3 regions of the Xanthobacter flavus genome follow, and region 1 is predicted to be linked to each of the others. Evidence: riboswitches for the same ligand, from Rfam matches in the RefSeq annotation. Region 1 holds a riboswitch; each other region holds the start of a gene.

Region 1 (5,928 bases):
GCTGCCCGCCTCGGTTAGGTTTTCGGGCGTCCACCCCGCCTGATCTGCGAACCCCGATGCGCGTCCCCACTGCGACCGATCTCCAGAAGGAACGCGCGATCCTGTTCGCGATCCTTCTCGATTTCAGCGTCTTCGTCCCCTACCTCGTCACGGTGTGGCGGATCGGTTCCCTGGCCATGCTGGCGGAGATGCTGCGCGGCGGCCTGCTGTTGCTGGTGGAGGGCCTCGCCCTGCTGACGCTGCGCGCTGCCCATCGCGGCCGCCTTTATTTCTACGATTTCGGCATCGGCAAGCTCGAGCGCATGTTGGCGGCAGCCATCGGCGTGCTGCTGCTGCTGGCGGCCGTCTTCATTCTCATCAAGGTGATGGATTCGACTGAATCCGAGCCCCTGCCACCCTTCTGGGTGGCGGCCGCTCTGGGTCTTGTCATCTACAACCTGTTCACGAATCTGGCGCCGCTGGTTCCGCTGTGGCGGGCGACGCGCGCGGGTACGTCCATCATCGTGCTCAGCCAGTTCCGCGCGCGCATCGCCAAGGCCATCGCCTCGGTGACGGTGGTGGTGTGCGTCGCCCTCGACGTATTGCTTCCGCACACCAAGGTGGCGCTGGTGGCCGACGATATCGGCGGGCTCATCGGCGCGGCCTTCATGCTGGTCATCGGCGGCAGCATGATCTCGGAAGCCCTGCCCGACCTTCTGGACCGCGCGCTCGCCGAACCGTTGCAGATGAAGGTGAACGCCGCGCTCGCCGCCAATTTCGACCGCTACGAGCAGCTCATTGGCGTGCGGACCCGCAAATCCGGCAGTGTCGCTTATGTGGAGATCACGGTGGGCTTCGCGCCGGATCGCACCATCGCCGACGTCAGCTCGGTGACGGAGGGCCTGCGCCAGACGCTGACCGCCGCCATTCCCGATGCCGACGTGGTGGTGATCGCCGCGCCTTATGATCCGGCGACCGAGGCGACCTAGAGCATCTCCAGCCCGACCTTGCGCCGGGGCGGCGGGAAGGCCTTGTCGATGGCGGCGAGGTCGTCCGCATCGAGCGCCAGATCGCGCGCGGCGGCGTTCATCTCCACATGCTCGATGCGGCTCGCCTTGGGAATGGCGATCACATCGCCGCTCCGCATCACCCACGCCAGAGCGACCTGAAACGGGTCCACGCCGTGCTTCTTCGCCACGGCGCCCAAAGCCCCGTTGCGCGGCAGGCGGGCCTGCTCGATGGGGCTGTAGGCCATGATGGGAATGCGGGCGGCGCGCAAGGCCGGAAACAGGGCGAACTCCGGCCCGCGCCGGCTCGGATTGTACAGGACCTGATTGGCGGCGCAGGCGGTTCCGCCCCTGGCGGCAAGAAGCTCCTCCATGTCGTCCGTATCGAGGTTGCTCACACCCCAATGCCGGATCTTGCCGGCCTTCTGCAGCGCCTCGAACCCCGCGATGGTCTCGGACAGGGGATGGTTGCCGCGCCAGTGGAGAAGGTAGAGGTCGATGACGTCGGTCTTCATCCGCTTCAGGCTGCGCTCGCAGGCGGCGGCGACGCCCGCCCGGCTGGCGTTGTGCGGATAGACTTTGCTGACGAGGAACACCTCGTGCCGACGTCCGGCGATGGCTTCGCCCACCACCTCCTCGGCACCGCCATCGCCATACATCTCCGCCGTGTCGATAAGGGTCAGGCCGAGGTCGATCCCGCGCCGGAGCGCGTTCGCCTCCGCGACGCGGGCGGTGGAGCGCTCGCCCATGTACCAGGTGCCCTGGCCGAGGGCGGGCACCGTCTCGCCGCTGGGAAGGGTCACGGTCTTGCTCATTGCCGGTTCCTTGGCATTCGACTGGCCGCTGGCCGATTTCGGGCGACCATAGCGGCTGCGTGAGCGAGGTCCAGAGAGTGCTCCGACCGTCTTGGCCCCCGCCCTGAGACGCAGAACGCCGGCGGGAGCACCGCCGGCGTTCGCCTTGTCTCTAAAAAGAGCGCGATCAGGCCGCGTCGTAGAGCCGGCGCTCCAGCAGCGGGCTGCCGCCCTTGAAGGCACCATGCAGCGCCTTGGCGGCGGCGAGGACAGCGAGGTCCACAAGCGGCTCGACGATGATGACGAGCAGGTACGCGCCGCCGAACGTCGCCACCGACGCGACGTTCTCCGCCGCGAAGCCCTGGCCATAGATGGCCCAGAACGCCACCCAGCCGACGATGCCGGCCTGATAGGTGGTGGAGAGGGCGAGCGCCTGGCCGTACTTCAGCTCCACGTAGGGCGTGCCCGGCGCGACGATGCGGCGCGCGACGGCGGCGACGCCGAACAGCGGCACCAGCAGCGTGGTCACGTTCATGCCGTACTGGGGCAGGTCGAACGGCGCGAAGAACAGGCCCTGGACGAGCAGGCCGAAGGCGAGGCCGAGGGCCGCCGGAGCCGCGCCGAACATCAGGAACAGGGTCGAGCCGAGGATGAGGTGCACTTCCGAGACACCCACCGGATAGTGCGGCAGAACCTCGAAGAAGGAGAAGACGAGGGCGGTGGTGGCGAGGGTGCGGCCCGCCAGCGAGAGGACGCCGCGCTCACGCGCCGCCTCATAGGCAAGCTTGAGGGCGTAGCCGCCGGCGGCGGCCGCCGTGACATAGCTGAGGCCGATCTTGGCCCCGTCCACGAGTCCGGGTTCGATATGCATGTTCGTCTCCGTTGCCGTCTCACCCGACGGCCCGAGGGGTTCATCATGCGACCGGCCGGTCTCCTGACTCGCGGGTCTACGCTCACCCCCGCCTTCCCGGCCGGCCCGAAGGGCTGTGGCCAGTGGCATGCTGGAAGATCGCTCGCCGCTTACAGTCGCGGGGGCGGTTGAGGCTTCGGCCGGATCTCGCGGATGATTCTCCGCGCAATCCCGCCCTACCCCATTCCCGTTTCACTCCGGATGCCGAGGCAGCCGGAGCACCGTTCGCAAGCGCAGCAGGCACCGAACGCCGCCGCCCTGTCAAGCAATCCCGTAGCAATGGGACGCGCGCCGTGGCCTTCGCCGGGCGCGCATCCTGCCGCTCGGGGCGGGAAGCTCCGCGTCAGTGGCTGGAGTGGGCGCCGCTGCCCTGAGCGCCCATGCCCTCCACCTTGAACTGAACAGGGACGGTGCCGGCCTTCTCGAAGGTCAGCGTGCCGTCCACCAGCGTGCCCTCCTTCAGCGGGGCCTTCAGGTCGAGGAACATGATGTGGTAGCCGCCGGGCTTCAGCTCGAGGCTGCCCCCGGCCGGAATGGCGAGACCGTCCGGCAGGGGACGCATCACCATCACGCCATCCTTCATGCTCATTTCGTGGATTTCCACGCGCCCGGCGAACGGCGCGGTGGCGGCGACGAGGCGGTCGGGGGCGGTTCCCGTGTTCTTCACCACGAGATAGCCGCCGGCGACGGTGGCGCCGCCGGGCGTGGCGCGCGACCAGGGATGGTCGATCTGCAGGGGCCCGGCCTTGAAGTCATGCGCGACGGCGGCGCCGGCCAGCGCCGCGGTGGCGATGGCGGCGGCGATGATGGTGCGGCGGGTGAGGTGAAAGATGGACATGTGTACTCCTGCATGGCGCCGGGGGCTGCTGCCGCTCGGCGGGATGGAGTGAAGGGCTGGATGAAAGGGATCGCGCGCGGCGCGGTGCCAGCGCATCGGGGTGCGCGGAGACCCGCAACGGCTAAAGGAAAGGACGCGAGACAGCGTCAGCCAGCCAGCGGCGGCCCCTGGGACGAACGCGGCTCGCGCCGGTCCCGGCCCGTCCCCTCGATGCCGGCGAGCGGAAGGGCGCCCGGTCGATGATCCGAAGCAACCGGCATCCCCGCCCCGGCGACGGCGGGCAGTAACGGGGCCGGAGAATGGCCGGCGCATAAGGCGCAGCAGACGGAATGGTCCGCCCGCGGCATGGACGGATCGCCACCCTGCCCGTCGGCCGTGCCGATGCACAGGACGCTGCCATCGGTGCCGGCAGCCATGTCCATGGCGCCGGAGCGATCGAAGGCCAGACCGGCGACCACCAGCTGCAAAAGGAAGGCATAGGCGAGCACGACGCTGAGCGCGCCGCGTATCCACATTGCCCTCCGCCAGTGCGCCACCCGTCGCTCCCGAACCTCGACCATGGGCCGGCATGTTAACGGCGCGGCGTGGAAAGTCATCCGCCGCCACGCGGCGTCGGCCCGCTGCCCCTGGCCACGCCCCTCAGAAGTGGATGGCGAGCCGCGCCACGCCCCTTTGCGACACGAAGTCCTGGCCCACGTTGAGCCCGTACTCCAGCTTGAGTTCCAGATTGTCGCGGGTCACGGCCTGAAGGCCGAGGTCCAGATTACCGAGCACGTTGGGGATCGGCGTGGTGGTGGTGAAGCTGCCGGCGGAGAGCGGCGCCCACAGGAAGCGGGCGGTGGTCTGCCACGCGTCGTTGGAGGCGAAGGAGGCGCCGAGGGTCATGTAGGGCCGCAGGACGATGCCGTCCGGCAGGTCGATCCGGCCGCCGAACTCCACCGCCGGCGTGGCGATGAAGGTGGTGAGGCTTGAGGCCTGCAACGCCAGCTCCGCGCCCGTCAGGCCCATTTCGGTGAAGGCCGGCATCTCCACATGCACCACATCGAGGTCCACGCGCGGACGGACGTAGAAGTTGGAGTAGGTGAACTCGTAGGCCGCCCGCAGCCGGCCGGTGAGGTTGTAGACATCGGACGTGCTTGTGGCCTGCCCGCCCGCGAGGCCGATGATGCGCGTGTTGTCGTAGGACACCCAGCCGGCATCGAGCGCGGCCGAGAACAGCCAGGGGCCGGTCTGGTATTTCAAGGCGACGCCGATATCCCCGCCGTTGCCGCTCGACGAGAACCAGCCGCTGGTGCTGGAGACCGAGGACTGCTGGTAGGCGCCGGACAAGGCGAGGAACCAGTCGGTGGCAAGCTCGCGCTGCACGCCGGCCTGGAAGATCACGCTGTCGGAGGCGAAGCCCGCCATCTGCGCCGTGGTGGACTGGCTGGTGCGGTCGTAGATGATGCGCGCCCAGGCGCAATTGTCCTCCCTCAGCTGGGTGCTCTGCGCCACGAAGACCGGGCAGCTCATGGTGCGGTCGAGGAAGGCCTGGCTCTCGCCGATGCGCAGCCCGGCCGGCGCCTGCAGCAACTGCGGGGAGAGCTGGCCCAGCGCGCTCTGGTAGGCGAGCGGCGAACTCACGTCGATGAGGCCGTTGAACACCTTGGACATGCCGCCGATATCGCCGGTGTCCCACACTCGCTGAAGGCCACCGCCGACTGAGGCCTCGTTTGACGACAGCCAGATGCCCTGCGGCAGGAAGTGCGCGATGGGACTGATGGTGAGTGAGGTGGCGTCCGCATGAACGGCCCAGCTGTAGGCGAGCCCGCTGTCCTTGGCGACGGCGGTGCCGGTGAGCTGGTCGGCCACCAGGATGGTGTAGCTGTCCTGAGGCGCGATGCTGGACGCGCGCGGATCGATTGTGCCGCTGATGGTCGCGCCGCCGACCACGCGGATCTGGTCGTGGCGGGCGGAGGCCGAATCCACGTCCACCTGAAGCACGCCATCGGAGCCGATGCCTCCGGCGACATTGGTGGTCGCGATCACCCCCAGGCCGCCAGGGTTGACGGTGCCGTGGTTGGTGAAACCCGGCGCCGAAAGTCCCGCGCTCCGCAGGGTCGGCCCCGTGTCCGATGTGGCGCTGACAAGGGTACCGGAATTGAAGGTGGCGCCGGTCTCGTTGATGAGGCCATTGGTGCCGCCGCCGAGATCGACGCTGCCGTTGAGCGTGCCCTTGTTGATGACCGTGTCGTCGCCAATGCCCGCTTGAACGGCGGAGCCGCCGAGGCCGGTCACTGTCCCGCCCTGCGCGATGGTCACCGTGTTCTGCTCGCCGCCCGAGAGCACGATGGCCGAGGTGCCCGCCCCGCCCCGCACCACGCCGCCATCGGCGACAAGGATCTGGATCTGGCCGTTTCC
Region 2 (5,928 bases), 4.2 Mb from region 1:
GGGCGGCGGGTGGCGTCGCTATCTGCGGTTCACGCCCCCAAGAGGCTGCATCGCAATGGAAAACCTGAAGCTCATCGCCCTCGACGAGGAAGACCTCGCCATTTTTTCCGCCCATCTGCAGGATGCGGTGGTGAAGAAGGTGGACATGGGCTTCCTGCCCCGGCTGCAGCGTTTTGCCCTGGTGCTGAACCGCTTCGACTGGGACCAGAAGGTCGCCGCCAACGAGACGGTGCGCCGCCGCACCGGCCTGCATTTCGAGCGGGTGCGGGACGTGAAGTGCCGCGGCATGGAGGAGGCGCAGCGGACCGGCGTGCTCAATCTTCTCGCCGTCACCTTCATGCCGGGCGATCAGCCCTCGGGCTTCGTCTATCTCACCTTCTCCGGCGGTGCCGAGGTGCGGCTCGAGGTGGAGTGCATCGAGGCCGGCCTCAGGGATCTCGGCCCGGCTTGGGGCTGCACCCATGCGCCCAGGCATCCGGAAGTTGCCGATCCCGCCGCCAGTCCAGGCGGTAGCGCAGGATAGGGTCCTCGCCCAAAACCCAAGAATTCGAACCGCGTATGATCCGTGCGTATCGCAGGGTCGTAACGTTCTGGCGATGATTGATGATGACGCTGACACAGGCGGTCAGCGTCACTCTGGAATCGTCGCTATGAAATGTGTCATGAATGCACGTAGTTAATGGTGGCCAGGGGCTGCCAAGGACAAAACACCTATACTTATGTCGCGCGGCACTTCAAATAATGCGACCAGTCGTCGTTCGATCCTGACTTATGGCAGCATAATTCTCGTATCCATCGCCTCTTATTTTGCTCTCCTCCATTTGGACATTTTTCATCCTTTGTTTTCGCTGGGGTCTAGGCATGAAGTCTGGTATCTCGATGAAGTATTCGCCGGATGGGCTGTCGCGACACTCGCTCTCATCACGATCCTGATCGTCCGCGAACGCCGGCTGCGCAGGCTCGTGGTCCGGCAGCGGGCGACGCAGAAGGAGGCGGACGATGCCTCCGCATTCGACAGTCTCACCGGCATCGCCAACCGCATGCAGTTCGAGCAGGAATTCAGCCGGGAGCTGAAGGCGGCCTGGGGCAAGGGCACGCGTCTCGCGCTCCTTGTGGTGGACGTGGACATGATGCGCGGGGTGAACGAGCAGCACGGACACGTCGCCGGTGACGATCTCCTGCGCCAGGTGGCGGCGCGCCTCGTTTCCACCCCGCGTCGCGATGGCATGGTCGCCCGGCTGGGAAGCGCCGAGTTCGCCATCCTGTTCCCGATGGGGGCTGATGAGACCGATGCGCTCTTTCGAATGGCGAGCCGTCTGCTGTCGCGCCTGCGCGAGCCGTTCGATTGCCATGGCGCCGAGGTTGAGATCACCGCCAGCATCGGCATCAGCAAATACCCCCGCGACGGGTCGTCGCCGTCCGTGCTCCTGCAATCCGCCGAAAAGGCCCTTCGCCAGGCCAAGGCCGCGGGCAAGGACCGCTATGCGCTCTATGATTCCGACCTCGACGCCCGCGGACGGGCGCGACGCGAAATCGAGGCCGAGCTCAGGGCCGGCCTGGAATCCGGCGAGATCGTCGCTCAGTACCAGCCGGTGGTCAGGCTCGCGACGGGCGAGACGGCGGGATTCGAGGCGCTGGCGCGCTGGCGGCATCCCGAGCGTGGCCTCCTTGGTCCGGTGGACTTCATCCCCATCGCGGAGGATGAGGGCCTGATCGATGCGCTGTTCACCGCCATGCTGCGCCGGGTGGGGAATGACCTCGCCACCTGGCCGACACAGCTGCCGGTGGCCGTGAACCTCTCCCCGGTCCAACTGGCGGATCCACGCCTTCCGTTTCGCACCCTTGCGCTCTTCGCGCAGATGAACATTCCGCCCCACCAGATCGAGCTGGAAATCACCGAGACTGGCCTTCTGGCCGATTTCGAAACCGCGCGCAGCACCCTTGCGGCCTTCAAGCAGGCCGGAGTGCGCATCTCCCTCGACGATTTCGGCACCGGCTTTTCCAGCCTGCGCCATCTCAACGAGCTGCCCATCGACAAGATCAAGATCGACCGATCCTTCACGCGGCGCATCGCCACAGAGGCGCAGAGCAGCAAGATCATCACCTCCATGCTCAGCCTCGGCCGGGCGCTGGATCTGACCACCGTGGCGGAGGGTGTCGAGACCCGCGACGAGGCCGACTTTCTCCTGAGCCAGGGCTGCGAGCTCGCGCAGGGCTACCTGTTCGCCCGGCCGCTCTGGCCCCAGGAGGCCTTCCGCGCCGCCCGTTGACCCTCCGCACCGCGCCCGGTTGCGCGGCGAGGGCCGATGCACGGCGGCTGCACCGCTTGGGGCTTCCCTCGCGCGCGAACCTGCTCTAGCAAGGCGGCATGCCGATCCGCCTCACTCTTTCCCAGCCCGACTTTCCCGAGCGCTTCATCGACTTCCTCGGCTCCAAGCGCGAGGCGTCCGTGGACGTGCAGGACAAGGTGTCCGCCATCATCGCCGATGTCCGCGCCCGCGGCGACCGGGCGCTGGTGGACCTGTCGCGCACCTTCGACCGGGTGGACCTCGACGCCCTCGGCATCAAGGTGAGCGACGCCGAGCTGGACGCGGCCCTCGCCTCCATCCCCGAAGAGACCCGCGCGGCGCTGGACTTCGCCAAGGCCCGCATCGAGGCGCACCACGCCCGCCAGAAGCCGACGGACGAGACCTATGTGGACGCCGCCGGCGTCACCCTCGGCCATCGCTGGACCAGCGTGGATGCCGTGGGCCTCTACGTGCCCGGCGGTACCGCCGCCTATCCGTCATCCGTGCTGATGAATGCGGTGCCGGCGCAGGTGGCTGGCGTGCCGCGCATCGTCATGGTGGTGCCGGCGCCGGACGGCGTGATCGCGCCGCTGGTGCTCGCGGCCGCCCGGCTCGCCGGGGTGCACGAGGTCTATCGCGTGGGCGGGGCGCAGGCGGTGGCGGCGCTCGCCTACGGGACGGAGACCATCCGCCCGGTGGACAAGATCGTCGGCCCCGGCAACGCCTTCGTGGCGGCGGCCAAGCGGCAGGTGTTCGGCAAGGTCGGCATCGACATGGTGGCCGGCCCCTCCGAGGTGCTGATCCTCGCCGACGGCGACGCGAGCGCGGATTTCATCGCCGCCGACCTCCTTGCCCAGGCGGAGCATGACACCGCCGCCCAGTCCATCCTCATCACCAATTCGCCGGAGCTGGCGGACCGGGTGGAACAGGCGGTGGAGGGCATGCTCGCCACCCTGCCGCGCGCCGCGATCGCCTCCGCCTCCTGGCGCGACCATGGCGCCATCTTCCTGGTGGACAGCCTCGCCGACGCCATCCCGCTGGTGGACCGCATCGCGCCGGAGCATCTGGAGATCCACGCGGTGGACGCCGACGCGCTGGCCGCCAGGGTGCGGCACGCCGGCGCCATCTTCATCGGCGCCTGGACCCCGGAGGCCATCGGCGACTATGTGGGCGGCACCAACCACGTGCTCCCCACCGCCCGCTCGGCCCGCTTTTCCTCCGGGCTCGGCGTGCTGGACTTCATGAAGCGAACGTCCATCCTCAAGCTCGATGCCGACGCGCTGGAAAAGCTCGGCCCGGCCGCCGTGCGCCTCGCCGCCGTGGAGCGGTTGGACGCGCACGGGCGGTCCGTCTCCATCCGCAGCAACAGATGACGGGGGAATAGCGATGAGCGACAAGCCGGAGAGGAGCCCCACGGCCCGCCTCTGCGCCGTGACCCTCGACGACGCCTCCATCGGCCACGCCGGCAGCCCGGACATCGAGCACGAGCGCGCGACCGCCATCTGGGACCTCATCGAGGACAACAGCTTCATGCCCTGCGGCGATCCGGGGGAGGGGCCTTACCGCCTCGTCATCTCGCTCGCCGACAACCGCCTCGTGCTGGACGTCAAGCGCGAGAGCGGCGATCAGGTGGTGCAGCACCACCTCTCTCTCACCCCCTTCCGCAAGGTGGTGAAGGACTATTTCCTGGTCTGCGAGAGCTATTACAACGCCATCCGCACCGCCTCGCCGAGCCAGATCGAGGCCATCGACATGGGCCGGCGGGGCCTGCACAACGAGGGATCTACGCTGTTGCAGGAGCGCCTGGACGGCAAGGTGGTGGTGGATTTCGACACCGCCCGCCGCCTGTTCACGCTCATCTGCGCCCTGCACTGGAAAGGCTGAGCGACGATGGAGCCCCCTGCGGCGCCCCAGCGCTCAGCGCGGCCGCAATCGGTTCTCTTCATGTGCGGACAGAACGTGGTGCGCTCGGTGATGGCGTCCGCGCTCGCCCGGCATCTGTTCGGCAAATCCGTCTATGTGGGCTCGGCCGGGGTGATCGCCGGCGATGCCGATCCCTTCGTCACAGCGGTGATGGAGGAGATCGGCCTCGATGTGAAGAAGCACCGGCCGCAGAGCGTCGAGGATCTGGAGGAGTATGAGGGGCTGAATTTCGACCTCGCCATCTCCCTCTCCCCCGACGCCCACCACCGCGCGCTGGAGCTGACCCGCACCAACGCCCTCAAGGTGGAATACTGGCCCACCCCCGACCCCACCGGCGAAGGCGGCAACCGCGAGCAGCGCCTCGACGCCTACCGGCAGGTGCGCGACGAGCTGGAACGGCGAATCCGGGCGCGGTTCCGGCAGATCTAGAGGCGCGGAACCCGGCCGATGAACCGCCGCGTGCCCGGTGCACGGCTGCCGCTCCGGCTGCGCCGTTGCTGTCCGACGTGCGAACGTGGTTCCCGTCCCTCATTTGACAATCCCGCCCGCCCTGCCTTTAGTGGCGGCGTCGAAGGTCCCGTGTTCCCACACGGGCGAAAAAGGGAATGCGGTGCGGAGGTGAATACCCTCCAATGCCGCGGCTGCCCCCGCAACTGTCGGCGGTGAGCCCCTGCCAGACGCCACTGGATTCATCCGGGAAGGCGGCAGGGGCGGTGATCCGCGAGCCAGGAGACCTGCCTTCGACGAGGTCCGCGCCGGGCGGGGTGCTCCGGTTCTGCGTCCCTTCGAGCCCGCACGCGTGGGCGCTCGCACCCGTGGACCGGCCGGTGGAGCGCAGCGCGATTCCCGACAGCACGTCACCCGAGCCGGGCGCTGAAAGCCTGGAATCCGGCTGCGCGCCTGAAGCCGCGCGCGATACCGCTCCCGCCGTCACCCTCCTCATCTGCACGACCTGCCGCGCCCCCGGCAACGACGCCCCGCCCGACGCCGAGCGCGACGGCGCGCGCCTCCTCGCCTCCGCCTGTGCGGCCACCGTCTCCGACGGCGTCGCGGTCGTGGGCGTCTCTTGCCTCGCCAATTGCAAGCGCGCGCTGTCCGCCGCCATGGTCCGCCGCGACGGCTGGACCTATGTGTTCGGCGACCTTTCCCCCGACAGCGCCGCCGACCTTCTCGCCGGCGCCGCGCTTCTCGCCGGCTCGCAGGACGGCCTGATGCCATGGCGCGGCCGGCCGGACGCGCTCAAGCGCGGCATGGTCGCGCGCATTCCCCCGCTTTCCCTTCCCAAGGAGACCCGATGACCTCGCTCGCCCGCGTGCCCTGCACCATCGTCACCGGCTTCCTCGGCGCCGGGAAGACGACGCTGATCCGCCATGTGCTCGAGAATGCCGGCGGCAAGCGCCTCGCGGTCATCGTCAACGAGTTCGGCGACGTGGGCATCGACGGCGAAATCCTGAAGGGCTGCGGCATCGAGAGCTGCGACGAGACCAGCATCGTGGAACTCGCCAACGGCTGCCTGTGCTGCACCGTGGCGGATGATTTCGTGCCGGCGCTGGACCAGATCCTCGCCCGCGCGCCGAGAGTGGACCACATCCTCATCGAGACCTCCGGCCTCGCGCTGCCCAAGCCCCTGGTCCAGGCCTTCCAGTGGCCGGCCATCAAGGGCCGGGTGACGGTGGATGGCGTGATCGCCGTGGTGGATGGCCCGGCGCTGGCCGAA
Region 3 (5,928 bases), 4.3 Mb from region 1:
ACGGCCTTGCCGAAGATGGAGCGCCGGTTGAAGATTTCCACCGCCAGCATGATGGCGAGCGCGCCGATGACGATGGCGATCTCCATGGGCTGGATGCGCACCGGGCCGATGGTGAGCGCCGCCTCCGGCAGCGGGGAGGGGAAGCGCAGCGCGTCGCGGCCCCAGATGTTCTCGGCGAGATTGCGGAAGATGATGCCCAGCGCGATGGTCGCCATGATCCAGCCGGCTTCCGACTTCGCCTTCACCGCCTGCCGCACGCCGAGCCATTCCACCACCGCGCCCTGCGCGAGGCCGAAGGCGAAGACGATGGGCAGCATGAGCAGGTAGGCCCACAGGGTGCCGAGCGCCTGGCCGATGAGGAAATTGATGGTGGTGAGGCCCACCAGCGCCCCCAGCATCAGGGCCTCGCCCTGGCCGAAGTTCAGGGTCTTCGAGGTGGCGAAGGTGAGCTGATAGCTGAAGGCGATGACGCCGTAGATCATGCCCACGGCGATGCCGCTCACGATGAGCTGCGAGAGGACGTTCATGACGATCTCCGGAAGGGGGCGCGGCCCCCGCGTCACGGCAGGGTTCCGGCGAACCGGCCGCCGCGCTCGATGGCGCGGCGATCCGAATGGTGTGGGGTGAAGGGGGCTGATCGCGGGGCGGGTTATGAACCGACACCCCACCCAGTTCCGTCATGCCCCGGCTCGTCCGGGGCATCCACTTCGCCGCCTGGTCAGCTCTTTGTTACTTCGCAGGCCGCCAGGTCACCCCGTGGATCCCCCGGACAAGCCGGGGGATGACGGCGCACAAAAGGGCCGGGTCAGCTAGTGGACGCGGCCCGGTCAGCCTCAGTTCTTCGCCTTCACCCGCACCGCCTTGTCGCCGGCGATGTCCTCGGGGTGGGCGGCGACCACGCGGCCGTCCTTCACGAGGCCGAACACCGGGATGTTGGCGGTGATGGCCTCGTGGTCGGTGGCGGAGAAGGGCTTGTCGTAGACGGTGACCACGCCCTCGACCTTGGTGCTGAGGTTTTCCAGCGCCTCGCGGACCTTGCGGCCGTCGGTGGAGCCCGCCTGCTTGATGGCGGCGGCGAGCAGCAGCACCGAATCATAGCCCTGCGCGGCGGAGACCGGCGAGGGCATGCGGTCGATCTTGTAGGCGGCCTGATAGGCCTCGATGAAGGCCTTGCGCTTGGGGGTGTCCGGCAGCTGGATGAAGGTCTGCGGCATCATCGCGCCGTTGCCGTTGGCACCGGCGGTGTCGATGAAATTGGCCATGGAGAGCGTCCACGAGCCGATCATGGGCACCTTCCAGCCGAGCTTGGCCATGCCGTTGGCGATCTGCGCCAGTTCGGGGCCGATGGCGTAGGTCAGCACCACGTCGGCGCCGGCCTCCTTGGCGCGCAGCAGCTGCGCGGTCATGTCGGTGTCGCCGATGTTGAACTTTTCTTCGGCAACCGGCTTCACGCCCATGGTGGCGAGGGCCTTCACCAGATCGGCGCGGCCGAGCTGGCCGTAATTGGTCGAGTCGGCGAGGATGGCCGGCTTCTTGAAACCCTGCCGCTTCACCGCCTCGTCGGCGATCATGGCGCTCTGGATGGCGTCGTTGGCGGAGGTGCGGAAGATGTAGTTGTTCTTGTTGTCCGGCGGCACGAACTGCTTGGAGATGAGGGTGCCGGTGGCCACGTTGTTGATCACTGGAATCTCGGCTTCCTGATAGAAGCGCTGGGAGGCCAGCGCCACGCCGGTGTTGATGTAGCCGAGGGTAGCGACGACGCCTTCCTTGTTGATGAGCTCCTGGGCGATCTGCACGCCCACCTCGTTCTTGGCCTCGTCGTCACGCTCGACGAGCTGGAGGGGACGGCCCAGTACGCCCCCGGCCTTGTTCACCTCATCCACGGCGAGCTTCACGCCGTCGCGCATGCTCACGCCCATGGAGGACGAGCCGCCGGTGAAGGGGCCGGTGAGTCCGATTTTGATGGGGTCGGCGGCGTAGGCTGCGCCGGAAAAGGCAAGCCCGAAAACGGCAACGCCTGCGGCCAAAGCCGCGACCATGCTCCTCAGTCGCATCTTCTACTCCCTGTGTGTCCGATTATTCGGTTATTATACTTTAGTAGTGCCCACCCTCCCGCAGGACGGGGCGGCTCTCAATCGTTTAAGCGAATTGAGAACCGTGCGCTACCATAACCTAGCGGAAGGAGGGTCGAGCCTTTGCTGGTGCCGTTTTTGCAGGCAGTCGCATGCAGAATTTACGGCGCGGTGGTGGTTTCGGACCACGCGTTTGGTGAAGCAAAGCGCAAGATGTGATCGCTACGCTCGCGGTTACGCGAGGTCTTTCCGCAGTTGCGTTCAAGTTTTTGCAGATGCGAAGGATTCGTTGACGCGAGGGACCGCCCCCGCCTATGGTCGTGGCGACGGTTCCCGCAAGGGATCAAAAGGGAACGCGGTGCTCCGGCCTTGCCGGATATGCCGCGGCTGCCCCCGCAACTGTAAGCGGCGAGTCCTCTGCCATCAGCCACTGGGTCGCAAGGCCTGGGAAGGCGGCACAAGGGCGGCGACCCGCGAGCCAGGAGACCTGCCGTCAGCCGTGGTCACGCGCGAGCACATCGGGCGGGGTTCTCCTGATGGCGGTTTTGTCCCGGTCCGATAGGGCCGGGCATGCCTCGTTCGCGGTGACGGACCACCCGTGCCGTCGAGTTCCTCATGCCGTCCCTTTTCCCGTTCCGATCCCGCCGCGCGCTGCCGGCCGCGGCCCTGCTGGCTCTTGCCTGCGTTCCCTCCGCGCTCGCCCAGACCCAAAATCTGAATGCAGACGACCAGAATGCCGGCGACCTGCCGGAACTGGTGGTCAGCGCCACCGGCATCCCCACCCCCGAGACCGAGGTGGCGAGTTCGGTCAGCATCGTCACCGAGCAGGACATCGCCCGCAACCAGCAGCGCACCTTGCCGGACGTTCTGCAATCGCTGCCCGGCCTCAACGTGGTGCAGACCGGCGGGCCGGGGGGCACCACCTCGGTGTTCATCCGGGGCACCAATTCCAACCATGTGAAGGTGCTGATCGACGGCATCGACGCCGGCAATCCCGCCGCCACCAACGGCGCGTTCGATTTCGGCAAGCTGCTCGCCTCCGATCTCGAACGCGTGGAGGTGCTGCGTGGCCCGCAATCCGGCCTCTACGGCTCGGACGCCATCGGCGGCGTCATCTCCATCACCACCAGGAAGGGCGAGGGGCCGCCCAAGGTGTCGGCCTATGTGGAGGGCGGCGCGCTCGGCACCTTCAACCAGTATGCGAGCCTCACAGGCTCCACCGAGAAGCTGGCCTATTCGTTCAACGTCACCCACTTCTCCTCCACCGATATTCCGGTGACGCCGCAGAACATTGCCCCGCCCTTCTGGCCGCGCAATCCCAATGCCTATGACAACTGGACCTACTCCACCCGGCTCGACTGGCAGGCCACCGAGACGCTCGCGGTGAATTTCGTCGCGCGCTACATCGACACCAGCCTCGCCTTCACGCCGGACACGTTTCCCCCGCCCACCTATGCCGGCCTTCCAGCGGCGCTGCGCTCCACATCCTATACGGGCATGTTCTTCACCAAGGGGGAGGGCGTGTGGACCGCGCTCGATGGCGCCCTCGTCACCACATTCGGCGCGAGCGAGATGACCTCGTCGAGCCCCACCGTGGGGCCGAACCCGGACGTGAACGGCACCTATGACGGCGACCGGCAGGTCTATTACGTCCGCTCCAACTATCTTGTCGCACCGGGCCAGAACCTGCTGGTGGGCGCGGAGCGGCGGAACGAGGCCATGACCTCTTCCACGGCCTACACCACGGTTGACGCCTCCACCGGCGACACGGGCGTCTATGCCGAATACCAGGGCAATCTCTGGAACCGGCTCTTCTTCGCCGCCAACGTGCGCTACGACAGCGACGACAGCTTCGGCGACCACACCACCTACCGCCTCGCCCCCGCGCTGCTGTTCGACGAGACGGGCACCAAGCTGAAGGCGAGCTACGGCACCGGCTTCAAGGCGCCCACGCTCTACCAGCTCTACGCGCCCTATTATGGCAATGCGAGCCTCCAGCCGGAGGAGAGCGAGGGCTGGGATTTAGGCTTCGAACAGAAGGCGTTCGCGGAGCGGGTGCTGTTCGGGGTGACGTACTTCCACAACACCATCACCAACCTCATCAGCTACGATCCGGTGACGTACCAGAACGTCAACATCTCCAGCGCCGTCTCGCAGGGCGTGGAGGCGTTCGTGGCGGTGAAGGTGACGGACCGGATCGACGCGCGGGTGGACTACACCTACACCGACGTGGTGGGTTCTGTGCCGCCCGGCCAGCCCTTCGGCGCCGCCTGCGCGCCCATCGATGCCACCTCCTGCTATCCCCTGCGCCGGCCCAACAACAAGGTGAGCCTGACGCTTGGCTGGCGGCCCACCGATGAGCTCGATCTGGCGGCGAGCCTCGTCTATGCCTCCTCCTGGTGGGACATCGTGCGCCTCACGTCGAACTACATCGACCAGCCCGGCTACACGGTGGTGAACCTGGCGGCGAACTACCGGCTCAATGCCGCCACCAGCGTGTTCGGGCGCATCGACAATCTGTTCAACCAGACCTACGAGAACCCCAACGGCTTCCTCGCCCCCGGCTTCGGCGCCTATGGCGGGGTGAGGCTCACATGGTGAAGCGCATGGTGAGGCGGTGAGGTTCGCGGCGGCCGGGCTTTTCCCGGCGGGTCTCTTGGCCGCTCTTCTCGCCTGCGCCCCGGCGCGGGCGGAGGAAGCCCCTGTTCCGCCACATGCCCGGCCCCGCGTTGTCTCGCTCAACCTGTGCACGGACGAAATGGCCCTCCGGCTCGCCGATGCCGGGCAGGTGCTCTCCGTCACCCATCTCGCGCGCGATCCGCTCTCGTCCAACGTGGCGGACCTTGCGCGCGCGGTCCCCGTCAATCGTGGGCTGGCGGAAGAGGTGGTGCCGCTGAAGCCGGACCTGGTGCTGGCCGGCGCCTACACCACGCGCACCGCCACCGCCATGCTGCGCCGACTCGGCTTCGAGGTGCTTGAACTGGCCGAGCCGCAGACCCTCGACGAGGCCTACGCCCAGATCCGCATGGTGGCCGAACGCCTCGGCGTGCCGGAGCGAGGCGCGGCCATGGTGCGGGAGATGGAAGCGGCCTTCGCGCGCCTGCCGCCGGTCGCGGGCGAGCGCCCCTCCGCCGTTGTTCTGCGCCCCAACGGCTTCACCACCGGCCGCGGCTCGCTGGCGGATGAATTGATGGCGAAGGCCGGGCTTGCCAACCTCGCGGCACGCCTGCCCACGGACAAGATGGGCCAGCTGGCGCTGGAGGAGATCGTGCGCGCCGCGCCCGACCTCGTGGTGGTGAATGCTGATGAGGCGGCGCCGCCCTCCCTCGCCGACGCCTTGCTGCATCACCCCGCGCTCGCCCCCTTCAAGGATCGCACGCTGGCTTTGCCGCTCAGGCTGTGGACCTGCGCCGGGCCGGACCTTGCCGAGGCGGCAGCCCTTTTGGCTGCGGCCCGTGCCCGTTTGTCCGGCCCGGAAGCCGGGCGGCCGGCAGCGGGGGGCGTCCACCACGCCGCCGCCGAGGGGACGCGCTGATGCCCTCGCGCGTTGTCCTCGGCCTCGGCCTTCTGGTCGCGGTGTTGTTCTGCGCCTCGGTGGCGGTGGGCTATGCCCCGCTCGACCTTGGCACTGCCTTCGGTGATCTCCTCGCCGGCCGGCCGAGCGTTGCCGCGCTGGTGCTGTCGGAGCTGCGCCTGCCGCGCGCCATCCTCGGCGCGGCGGTGGGCTTCAGCCTCGGCCTCACCGGGGCGGCCTTGCAGGGGCTGATGCGCAATCCTTTGGCCGATCCCGGCGTGGTGGGCGTCTCCGGCGCGGCGGCGCTGGGGGCGGTGATCGCCTTCTATTTCGGCTTCTCCA

The links. Region 1 has a riboswitch for cobalamin ahead of J2126_RS23740 (energy-coupling factor ABC transporter permease). Riboswitches for the same ligand answer to the same signal wherever they lie in the genome.
Region 2: it holds a riboswitch for cobalamin, as region 1 does, so the genes downstream of both, J2126_RS04250 (DUF1636 family protein) here and J2126_RS23740 (energy-coupling factor ABC transporter permease) in region 1, are expected to answer to the same signal.
Region 3: it holds a riboswitch for cobalamin, as region 1 does, so the genes downstream of both, J2126_RS03790 (TonB-dependent receptor plug domain-containing protein) here and J2126_RS23740 (energy-coupling factor ABC transporter permease) in region 1, are expected to answer to the same signal.

What each region holds. Positions count from the first base shown of each region.
Region 1 covers NZ_JAGGML010000001.1:5,055,614-5,061,541, forward strand. Annotated here, with positions in the region: gene J2126_RS23730 (cation diffusion facilitator family transporter) at 57-968, shown strand; gene J2126_RS23735 (aldo/keto reductase) at 965-1,801, opposite strand; gene J2126_RS23740 (energy-coupling factor ABC transporter permease) at 1,968-2,651, opposite strand; cobalamin riboswitch at 2,688-2,931, opposite strand; gene J2126_RS23745 (copper chaperone PCu(A)C) at 3,034-3,528, opposite strand; gene J2126_RS23750 (hypothetical protein) at 3,675-4,043, opposite strand; gene J2126_RS23755 (autotransporter outer membrane beta-barrel domain-containing protein) at 4,168-5,928, opposite strand, start outside.
Region 2 covers NZ_JAGGML010000001.1:868,460-874,387, reverse strand. Annotated here, with positions in the region: gene J2126_RS04275 (DUF2948 family protein) at 56-523, shown strand; gene J2126_RS04270 (putative bifunctional diguanylate cyclase/phosphodiesterase) at 963-2,270, shown strand; gene hisD (histidinol dehydrogenase) at 2,369-3,661, shown strand; gene J2126_RS04260 (UPF0262 family protein) at 3,675-4,172, shown strand; gene J2126_RS04255 (low molecular weight phosphatase family protein) at 4,179-4,640, shown strand; cobalamin riboswitch at 4,767-4,967, shown strand; gene J2126_RS04250 (DUF1636 family protein) at 5,039-5,509, shown strand; gene cobW (cobalamin biosynthesis protein CobW) at 5,506-5,928, shown strand, end outside.
Region 3 covers NZ_JAGGML010000001.1:761,323-767,250, reverse strand. Annotated here, with positions in the region: gene J2126_RS03800 (branched-chain amino acid ABC transporter permease) at 1-527, opposite strand, end outside; gene J2126_RS03795 (ABC transporter substrate-binding protein) at 834-2,054, opposite strand; cobalamin riboswitch at 2,384-2,581, shown strand; gene J2126_RS03790 (TonB-dependent receptor plug domain-containing protein) at 2,688-4,673, shown strand; gene J2126_RS03785 (ABC transporter substrate-binding protein) at 4,690-5,607, shown strand; gene J2126_RS03780 (FecCD family ABC transporter permease) at 5,607-5,928, shown strand, end outside.